Linked DNA regions of Wigglesworthia glossinidia endosymbiont of Glossina morsitans morsitans (Yale colony). The protein of the gene in region 2 interacts with the protein of the main gene of each other region in a pairwise test. Links are inferred from orthologs where the notes say so. Each region holds a gene or a part of one and is shown on either strand. Other genes may lie near its edges. The genes, in order: ftsZ and rlmN.

Region 1 (5,997 bases), 410 kb from region 2 along the record:
GATATAAATAATCAATTTAATAGTACAGGCAAACTTTATGACGAAAGAGACGAATAAAAAACTAGTAGGACTAGAAATTGGAACGTCTAAAGTCGCTCTTCTTGTAGGAGATATTTTACCTGATGGAATTATAAAAATTATTGGATCAGGAAATTCTCCTTCTAAAGGAATTGATAAAGGTGGAGTAAATGATTTAGAAGCAGTAGTACAATGTGTACAACAAGCAGTTCACCAAGCTGAAATGACAGCGAAATGTCATATCGAATCTGCTTATCTTGCTCTTTCAGGAAAACACATTTCATGTCAAAACGAAATTGGCATGGTGCCGATTACTGAAGAAGAAGTGACACAAGAAGATATAGAAAATGTTGTACATACTGCAAAATCCGTACGAATAAAAAATGAACATCGTATTCTTCATGTAATTCCACAAGATTATACTATCGATTATCAAGAAGGTATCAAAAATCCAATTGGATTAGCAGGCGTACGAATGCAAGCTAGTGTTCATTTAATTACGTGTCATAACGATATGGCAAAAAATATGATTAAAGCTGCACGTAGATGTGGAGTAAAAATAGATCAATTAATTTTTTCTGGATTGGCATCTAGTTGTTCGGTGTTAACCGAAGATGAAAAAGAACTTGGGGTATGCATAGTAGATATGGGCGGAGGCACCATGGATATTGCAATTTACACTGCCGGAGCGTTACGCTATACAAAAGTAATTCCATATGCCGGAAACATAGTTACTAAAGATATTTCATATGCTTTTGGCACACCCCCTTTAGAAGCTGAATCAATTAAAATTCATTACGGATGTGCTTTAAAATCATTAGTCAATAAAGAAGAAACCGTAGAAATTGCTAGTTTAGGAGGTAGACCTACAAGAAGTTTACAAAGAAAAACTCTGGCAGAAGTTATCGAACCAAGATATACAGAGTTATTACATTTAGTTAGCGATGAAATTTTAAATTTGCAAAAACAATTACGTTCTGAAAAAATTAAACACCATTTATCTGCAGGTATAGTGTTAACGGGAGGTGCATCCCAAATCGACGGATTATCCGATTGCGCACAACAAGTATTTCGTATGCAAGTACGTATTGGAAGACCTCAGAATATCTCAGGATTAACTGAATCTGTAAATCATCCATATCATTCAACAGTAGTAGGTTTATTACATTATGGTAAAGAATACGTTTTTAATAAAGATATTGAAACAACAGAAAAATATACTTTTTTTGCAAATTGGATAAAAAAATTTAATAATTGGATTAAAAAAGAATTTTAAAACTTGAAAATTAAGTCAAATCAATTTTTTTGATGCGATTAGTTTTGGAGATATATTATGTTTGAACCAATGGAATTAACTAGTGATGCAGTCATTAAAGTAGTTGGAATTGGAGGTGGTGGAGGAAATGCAGTTGAACATATGGTACGCGAATGTATCGAAGGCGTCGATTTTTTTGCAGTTAATACTGACGCTCAAGCATTAAAAAAAACTGAAGTCAATCAAACAATTCAAATTGGCAATAGTATTACAAAAGGTTTAGGAGCTGGTGCAAATCCAGAAATAGGGAGAAATTCTGCAGAAGAAGATAAAGATGCGCTTCGTGCCATGTTAGAAGGCGCCGACATGGTATTTATTGCTTCGGGTATGGGTGGAGGTACCGGTACAGGTGCCGCTCCAGTAATTGCGGAAATTGCTAAAGATCTCGGAATTTTAACCGTAGCAGTAGTTACAAAACCATTTCACTTCGAAGGTAAAAAACGTATGTTGTTCGCAGAACAAGGTATTGATTTACTTTCGAAAAGTGTAGATTCTTTAATAATTATTCCAAATGATAAATTATTGAAAGTATTAGGTCGCGGAATTTCATTGTTAGATGCATTTAGTGCAGCAAATGATGTATTAAAAAATGCAGTTCAAGGAATTGCAGAATTAATTACACGTCCGGGATTAATTAATGTAGATTTTGCCGATGTAAAAACAGTTATGTCAGAAATGGGGTATGCTATGATGGGTTCAGGTACTTCTAAAGGCGAAAATAGATCAGAAGAATCATCTGAAATGGCAATTTCTAGTCCTTTGTTAGAAGATATCGATCTTTCTGGAGCACGTGGAGTCCTAGTAAATATTACTGCAGGATTTGATTTACGTTTAGATGAATTTGAATCTGTTGGAAATACAGTACGTTCTTTTGCTTCAGATAATGCTACAGTAGTAATTGGAACATCGTTAGATCCTAATATGAATGAAGAATTACGTGTTACTGTTGTAGCAACTGGAATTGGGATGGATAAAAGACCTGAAATAAAGTTAGTTAAAAACGTAGACGTTAATAAAAAAAATATCGATCATTTTACCTACAATTACCCTGCACAAGGATCATCTCTAGATAACAAAACTCTTATACATAAAAAGTTGTTAAATAACAAAAAAATAATAGAAGATAATCTTCAATCTGATTACTTAGATATTCCGGCTTTTTTACGTAAACAAGCAGATTAATTTTTATTAAAGAACGAAACAAGCAAAACTGCTCTCTATTACTATGTTAGTATAAGTAAAGCAATATATGATTAAACAAAATACTTTAAAAAAGTCTATACAGTGTACAGGGATAGGGCTTCATTCAGGAAAAATGATTACGTTAACACTTCTTCCTGCTCCAGAAAATACTGGAATTATCTATCGACGTATTGATTTAGTACCTCCGGTAGAATTAGTTTCTCATATTGATATGATTAAAAATACCAAATTTTGTACGTCTTTAGAAGATAAAAATGGAATAAAAATCTCTACTATCGAACATTTAAGTGCTGCTTTATCAGGATTATGGATTGACAACATTGTTATTGAATTAACAGGTTCCGAAATTCCTATTATGGATGGCAGTGCATGGCCTTTTGTAAATTTAATATTACGTGCTGGAGTTAAAAAATTAGCATATGAAAAAAAATTTATATATATAAAAAAATTAGTACGTGTTGAAAAAGAAGATAAATGGATCGAGGTTGTTCCACATAATCAATTTACTTTAGATGTCACTATTGATTTTAATCATCCAGTAATATCTGCAACATTACAAAATTACTTTTTTACTTTTTCTATTAAATCTTTTATTGAGAAAATTAGTCGCGCTAGAACTTTTGGATTTTTAAAAGATATAGACATTCTAAGATCTCAAAAATTAGCTTTAGGATGCAGTTATAATTGTGCGATTGTTATAGGCGAAAAAAATATTTTAAATCATCATGGACTACGATTTGATAATGAATTTGTACGTCATAAAATACTTGATATAATAGGAGATTTTTTTATACCAGGTTATAATATTTTAGGAGCTTTTAGAGCTTTTAAACCAGGTCATACAATGAATTATTTATTACTTAAAAAAATTTTAAAAAATAAAAACACCTGGGGATTAAAAAAATTGAAAAAAAATTCATAAATTATTAAAAATAAAATTCAGTTACTTTTTAAGTAAATGTAATTTATAATTATTAAAAATAAATATAAAATATTTTAAATATTTTTTTTACACATAAAATATTTATTTCAAATAAAATTTTTAAAATATTAAAATATAAAATATATCGTATTTTATTAAGTAGTATGTATTATTTAATATATTTTAATTTTTTTATTTATTAATTATCTTAAATAAGAGTAATTGTTAATATTTTAAAAAATTTTAATTAGTATAAAATATATTTTTTTTAAAATATTTTTAATATAAAATAATTTTTAATTAATAAATTAAATTTTTTAGTCAAAATTAAAATTATTATTTCAGTAACAAATAAAAATTATTACATAATCATTCAAAATATTTTAAATATTAATTTAATCGTAAAAAAAATCAGATAAATTTATTTAAATATTATATTCAAATATACATTATCATTTAACAATAGTAATTTTTAAATAAAATAAATTTTCATAAAATTCTATGCAGAGATATGTTCAGAAAATTTTTTAATAAAATTCTTGGAAATACTAATGATCGAGCTTTAAAAGAAATTCAAAAGCTCGTTTTAATAATCAATCGATTCGAACCTCACATGGAAATTCTTACTGATCAACAACTATCTAATAAGACTATAGAATTTAAAAATCGTATTTCAGATGGTTGTAGTTTAGATGTTCTATTACCAGAAGCATTTGCAACTGTGAGAGAAGTCAGCAAAAGATTATTTAATATGCGACATTTTGACGTTCAATTAATGGGCGGGATAGTATTAAATCGCTGTTGTATTGCTGAAATGAGTACCGGAGAAGGTAAAACTATTACTTCAGTTTTACCAGCTTATTTAAATGCTTTATTAGGGCATGGTGTACATATAGTTACTGTAAATGATTATTTAGCAAAAAGAGATGCAAGTAATAATCAACCTTTATTTGAATTTTTAGGATTAACTGTTGGTGTAAATCTATCTGGTTTAACTATTTCAGAAAAGCGTCATGCCTACTTATCAGATATTACTTATGGTACAAATAATGAATATGGGTTCGATTATTTAAGAGATAACATGATTTTTGATATAAATGAAAAAGTACAACGTAAACTATATTTTGCATTAATCGACGAAGTTGATTCGATTCTTATTGATGAATCTCGTACTCCATTAATTATTTCAGGCCCTACTAACAATAGTTCAGAAATTTACTTAAAGATTAATCAATTAATTCCCAATTTAATTAAGCAGGATCAAGAAGATTCTGATACCTTTCAAGGTCAAGGGCATTTTTCAATAGACGAGAAATCTCGTCAAGTTAATTTAACAGAAAGAGGCTTGATATTAATCGAAAAATTATTAATTAAACATAAATTAATTAATAAAGAAGATTCTTTATATTCTTCTAGTAATATTACACTTATGCATCATGTGCTTTCTGCATTAAGAGCGCATACATTATTTTTTAAAAATGTAGATTATATCATAAAAAATAATACAGTTATTATTGTTGATGAACATACTGGACGTACAATGCCTGGTCGTAGATGGTCTGATGGATTACATCAAGCAATAGAAGCTAAGGAAAATGTACCAGTGCATAATGAAAATCAAACTTTAGCATCAATTACATTTCAAAATTATTTTAGATTATATGAAAAATTATCTGGAATGACAGGTACTGCATATACTGAAGCTGAAGAATTTAAAGCAATTTATAAATTAGATACTATTGTCATTCCTACAAATCGACCTATTATTCGTCAAGATTTGTCCGATTTAGTATATATGACAGAAAAAGAAAAATTATCTGCAATTGTAAAAAATATACAAGATTGTTATTTAAAAAAAATTCCCGTTTTAGTTGGCACAATTTCTATTGAAAAATCTGAAAAAATTTCAAAAATATTAAGATCAATAGGAATTAAACATAAAGTGCTTAATGCAAAATTCCATGAATTGGAAGCAGAAATTATTTCTCAAGCAGGATATCCTCAAGCTATTACGATAGCTACAAATATGGCAGGAAGAGGCACGGATATTATCCTTGGAGGAAATTGGAAATCTGAACTTATAAAATATAAAAAAAATTTAAATAGAACAAAAGTTAAAGAAATTAAAGAAGCCTGGAAAGTTAGAAATCAAACAGTCATCAAATTAGGCGGTTTACATATTATTGGTACCGAACGTCACGAGTCACGTCGTATTGACAATCAATTAAGAGGTAGATCGGGTCGTCAAGGAGATCCTGGTTCGTCGAGATTTTATGTATCTATGGAAGATAATTTAATGAGAATTTTTTCTTCAAATCGTATTATACAGACTATGCAAAAATTAGGTATGCGTTCCGGTGAAGCAATTGAGCATAAATGGATTACAAAAGCTATTTCTAATGCACAAAGCAAAGTAGAAAATCGTAATTTTGATATGAGAAAACAATTATTAGATTATGATGATGTTGCTAATGAGCAGAGAAAAGCTATCTATCATCAAAGAAACGAAATTTTGTATTCTGAAAATGTTCAAGAAATA
Region 2 (4,877 bases):
TTTGATGCACAGTTTCTTGAATACCGCTATTTAAATATTTAATAGTAATATTATTTGCTTTTATTTCTTTTTTTCCTAAAATTAATGCAATTTTTGCATTTAATTTATTTGCAGTTTTTAATTTTTTTTTGCAATTTTTTTGACTAATATCTGTCATAATTTTTAATGTATACGACAAAGAGCTGCGTAAATGCTCTACAAATAATAGCATTTCTATTATTATATCGTGTGTAATAGTAATTACATATATATCTATATATTCTAAATCTTTTTTTATTTTTTTTTGTTTAAATTCAACTAATAATATGAGACGATCTAATCCGATAGCACAGCCTAATGCTGGTGTATGCATGCCACCAAGTTGTCTGACTAAATTATCGTATCTGCCTCCACTGCAAATAGCAATATTTGAATAGTTTAATATTTTTGGCATCCATTCAAATATAATATCATTATAGTAGTCTAATCCTCTAAATAAATTCGAATTAATTTTGTATGGTATATTTGATTTTTTTAATAATTTACATAAATTTAAAAATTGATTTTTTGAATTTTCTCCGATGTAATTAAAAATTTTAGGAATTTTTAACGATTCTTCTTCTGTAAGATTAATTGCATTAATTATTTTTGAAGGATTACTATTGAAATCAAACTGAACTTTTATTTTGTTTTTTTCACTGTAAATAAAAATAAATTTTTTTAGATCTTTTAAATAATTTTCTCTTTCTTGAAAATTACCGATAGAATTTATTTCTAATATTAAATCTTGATCTATGTTAAGGTTTTTCCATATTCTTGAAGTAAGTAAAATTAATTCAAATTCTGCACTGATATGATCAGATCCAAATATTTCTAAACCTATTTGGGAAAATTGTCTATATCTTCCCTTTTGAGGTCTTTCATAGCGAAACATAGGACCTATATACCATAATTTATGTATACTATTATTGTGAAATAAATTATTATAAATTGCAGAACGCACACATCCTGCAGTTCCTTCTGGACGTAAAGCTAATCTACAAGAATTACGATCTAAAAAAGTATACATCTCTTTTTTGACAACTATATTATTATTGCCAATTGCTCGAGAAAAAACTTGAGAATGTTCCAAAATAGGAAATCGTATTTCTTGATAATTATAATTAGAAATTATTTTTATAATTTTTTTTTCGATAAATCTCCACAGATTTGTTTGCTCTGGAAGAATATCTTTCATACCTCGTACGATATGTGCTGTATTTTTTTTTATATGCATCTATTTTTCTCGAAATCAAAATTAAAAAATTTTTTACAAATTTTTAGATTTTTTTCTAACATATTTTTCTATTGTATCAATTATTTTTGAATTTTTAATTTTTGTTTTTTTTCTCACTCCATTTTCATATAGAATGCTTTTATTACGATATCCTGAAATTCCAATGTCTGATTTTTCAGCTTCTCCGATTCCATTAACCATACAACCAATAATAGATACATCCATAGGAGTTGTAATGTCTTCTAATCTACTTTCCAAAGTATTAATTACTTTAATAACGTCAAATTCTTGACGTGAACAAGTGGGGCATGCTATAAAATTAATACCTCGTTTTCTGATGTTTAAAGCTTGTAAAATATGAAATCCTACTTTAATCTCATTAACAGGATCTGCAGCTAAAGAAACACGTAAAGTATCTCCTATACCGCTAAATAATAACAAACCAATTCCTATTGCCGATTTGACTGTGCCATTTGTTAGACTGCCAGATTCTGTTATACCTAAATGCAATGGTTGTTCGATAGCAGATGCTAACAATTGATATGCCGAAATACAAGTTAATACATCTGAGGATTTTACGCTGACTTTAAAATTATTGAAATCTAATTTTTCTAAAATGTTTACATGACGCATTGCAGACTCAAACAAAGCATGCGGATTTTTTATTCCATATTTTTCTTGAATATCTTTTTCTAGTGAACCTGAATTTACACCAATACGAATAGGTATTTTTTTTTCTTTAGCAATATGGATTACAGATTGAATACGTTTTAAATTTCCAATGTTGCCTGGATTAATGCGTAAGCAATCCGCACCATATTCAGCTGATTTTAATGCAATTCGATAATCAAAATGTATGTCTGCTACTATTGGAGCTGTAACTTTTTGTTTGATTTTTTTAAATGCTTCTGCTGCTTCTAATGTAGGCACAGACACACGAATTATTTCTGCTCCAGCTTGTTGTAATTTATTAATTTGCTTGATAGTAGCTTTTACATTTGTTGTACAAGTATTTGTCATAGATTGTACAGAAATTGGAGCATCTCCTCCTATTGGAATATTTTTAATATAAATTTTTTTTGATTTTCTACGTTTAATAGATATGGTTTGATTCATATTAGTTCCATTATTATATAATATGCTAATAAAATAAATATATTATAATTAATTAATTGTGTAATATTTAATTTTTATCATTAACTTTTTTAAAATCTCTTTTTATTTTTTTTTCAACTTGTAAAGTTTTAATATTTAAAATATCTTGATAATTAATACGATAACTTTGCCACCACCAGGTGCCTATAAGTATAACGATAATAAAAATAGCAAGCCATGTAATTTTAACGAGCCATATATCTTTTTTTTTATATTGCTTTAATGATTTAATTTGACTAGTAGCTTTTATTCTAGGAAAGGAACTTTGCATTTTATTATTTATTAATGAAAGTTCTGTTTTAGGTAATTTTACTAAATTTGCATATGCTCGAATATATCCGTATAGAAACGTTTGTGATACGTGAGGATGTTCTGCATCGTTTTCTATGTTATCTATTATTGATACTTTTAAACGTAAAATTTTAGCAATTTCTTTTTGACTTAATCCCAAATTTTCACGTGCTTTTTTTAAAGATTTTCCGATAGTATTAGAAGTTATTTGATTTTTTTTTTCTCCAATATTCATTTTTTTAATAGAATTTTTTTATTTTCAATTATGTTCAAAATTTAATTTTGAAAGTGAGTATTATAATTGCAACTTTATATTGTAATCTTTAAGGCATTTTATGCAACATGTTTGTTCTTTTATACATACGATTAGCTACAATTCCTGATAGTTGTCCGCAAGCCGCATTAATTGAATCGCCTCTTTGTTTTCTAATAGTAGTAATTATTCCGTTTTTTTTTAAAATTTGTGAAAATTTCTTTATTTGATTTTTATTACTAGGTTTATATTGAGATTTAGGAATACAATTCCATGGGATTAAGTTTACCTTACATGGAAAATTTTTTAGGCAATTTTTTAATTGATATGCATGATTATCAGAGTCATTAACTTTATTTAGCATAACATATTCTATAGAAATTTTTCCTTGATTAGCTTTAGATACAGAGATATATTTTTTTGCAGCTGATAGTAACGAACAAATATTATACTTGCGATTAATAGGCATTATTTGATTTCTTAAAATATCATTTGGAGCATGTAAAGAAATTGCTAATTTTACGTCTAATACTTTTCCAAGATTTTGAATAATATGAGATATACCTGCGGTAGATATCGTAATACGTCTTTTAGATAAATTAAAACCGTGATTATCTAAAATTATATTTATTGTAGAAATTAATTGTTTTAAATTTAACAAAGGTTCTCCCATGCCCATAAAAACAATATTTGTAATTTTTTTTAATGTATAATTTTTTGTATGGACAATTTTCATTGCATTCCAAATTTGTCCAATCATTTCAGAAGAATCTAAATTTCTATTAAATCCTTGCATTGCTGTTGCGCAAAAAGTGCAATTTAAAGCGCATCCTATTTGGCAAGATATGCATAAAGTAGCTCGATTTTTTTCTGGAATATATACAATTTCAATATTTTGATTAGATATCTGCAATATCCATTTGATTGTACCATCCTGTGAAATATATTCAGATATTATTTTTGGTATTTTAATTTCTGATTGTATTAATAGTTTATTACGTAAATTTTTATTAAAATTGAAAATATTATTTATGTTATCACAATAATTTTGATACACTGCTTGCATAAATTGATTAGCACGAAACTTTTTTTCTCCTAAATTTAAAAAAAATTCCTGTAATTGTAATTTCGTCATTCCAAATAAATTTATTTTTTTGTTCATTTTTAATTAACTTGTTTAATAAAAAATCTACTTTTAAAAATTGTTTGATTGTATTTATTATCATATTAAAATTTCTTGATGCTTTATATACGAGAAAAAATTTCTTTTGTTTTGAAAAAAAAATTTATTTCTTTTTTAGCTGATATTATAGAATCAGAACCATGTATACTATTTTCAACAATACTGTCAGAATAATCTGATCTTAATGTTCCAGATAAAGCGAGTTTTGGATTTGTATTTCCCATAATTTCTCTATTTCTTTGAACTGCATTATATCCTTCTAGTACTTGTACTATAATAGGACTCGAACTAATAAAGTGTATTAAATCTTCGAAAAATGATTTATTTTTATGCTCTATATAAAAAGATACTGCTTTTTCCCAATTTAATTTAATCATTTTAGACGCAACAATAAATAGCCCTGCTTTTTCTAAACGGCTTATGATAGAACCAATAGAATTTTTAATTATAACATTTGGTTTAATTATTGATAAAGTTTGTTCAATTTGCATAAAAAATTCCTAAAGTAATTAATTAAATTTACTAATTTAATTTTAAAATATATTTATGTAATTTACTTTATAAAATATTTTCTAAAACTTTCTTGAATGAACTTATTTAAAATATTAAAAATATATTTATTTTATTTTCAATAAAATTTTATAAAATTATGTATTTTTTTTATAATCGTTTAAAGCTATATATGCCATATATGCACTATCTCCCTTTCTGTATCCATTTTTTAATATTCTTAGATATCC

What was found.
Region 1: the proteins of rlmN (region 2) and ftsZ interact in binary tests that used the Escherichia coli proteins (3 or more experiments, as listed by UniProt). The link is inferred for Wigglesworthia glossinidia endosymbiont of Glossina morsitans morsitans (Yale colony) from one-to-one orthologs.

Annotation. Positions count from the first base shown.
Region 1 is NC_016893.1:603,617-609,613, forward strand. The notes cover bases 645-3,433. They hold ftsZ (cell division protein FtsZ), read left to right. Parts: upstream 645-1,351; coding sequence 1,352-2,515; downstream 2,516-3,433. Other genes in these bases: ftsA (cell division protein FtsA), read left to right, coding at 645-1,294; lpxC (UDP-3-O-acyl-N-acetylglucosamine deacetylase), read left to right, coding at 2,583-3,433. In the rest of the region: WIGMOR_RS02920 (cell division protein FtsQ/DivIB), read left to right, coding at 1-11; more of ftsA, read left to right, coding at 38-644; more of lpxC, read left to right, coding at 3,434-3,458; preprotein translocase subunit SecA, read left to right, coding at 3,970-5,997. UniProt on the Escherichia coli protein: Essential cell division protein that forms a contractile ring structure (Z ring) at the future cell division site. The regulation of the ring assembly controls the timing and the location of cell division.
Region 2 is NC_016893.1:187,674-192,550, forward strand. The notes cover bases 2,071-4,877. They hold rlmN (23S rRNA (adenine(2503)-C(2))-methyltransferase RlmN), read right to left. Parts: upstream 4,117-4,877; coding sequence 3,025-4,116; downstream 2,071-3,024. Other genes in these bases: ispG (flavodoxin-dependent (E)-4-hydroxy-3-methylbut-2-enyl-diphosphate synthase), read right to left, coding at 2,071-2,371; WIGMOR_RS00890 (helix-turn-helix domain-containing protein), read right to left, coding at 2,439-2,936; ndk (nucleoside-diphosphate kinase), read right to left, coding at 4,200-4,628; rplQ (50S ribosomal protein L17), read right to left, coding at 4,785-4,877. Outside these bases: hisS (histidine--tRNA ligase), read right to left, coding at 1-1,255; more of ispG, read right to left, coding at 1,289-2,070.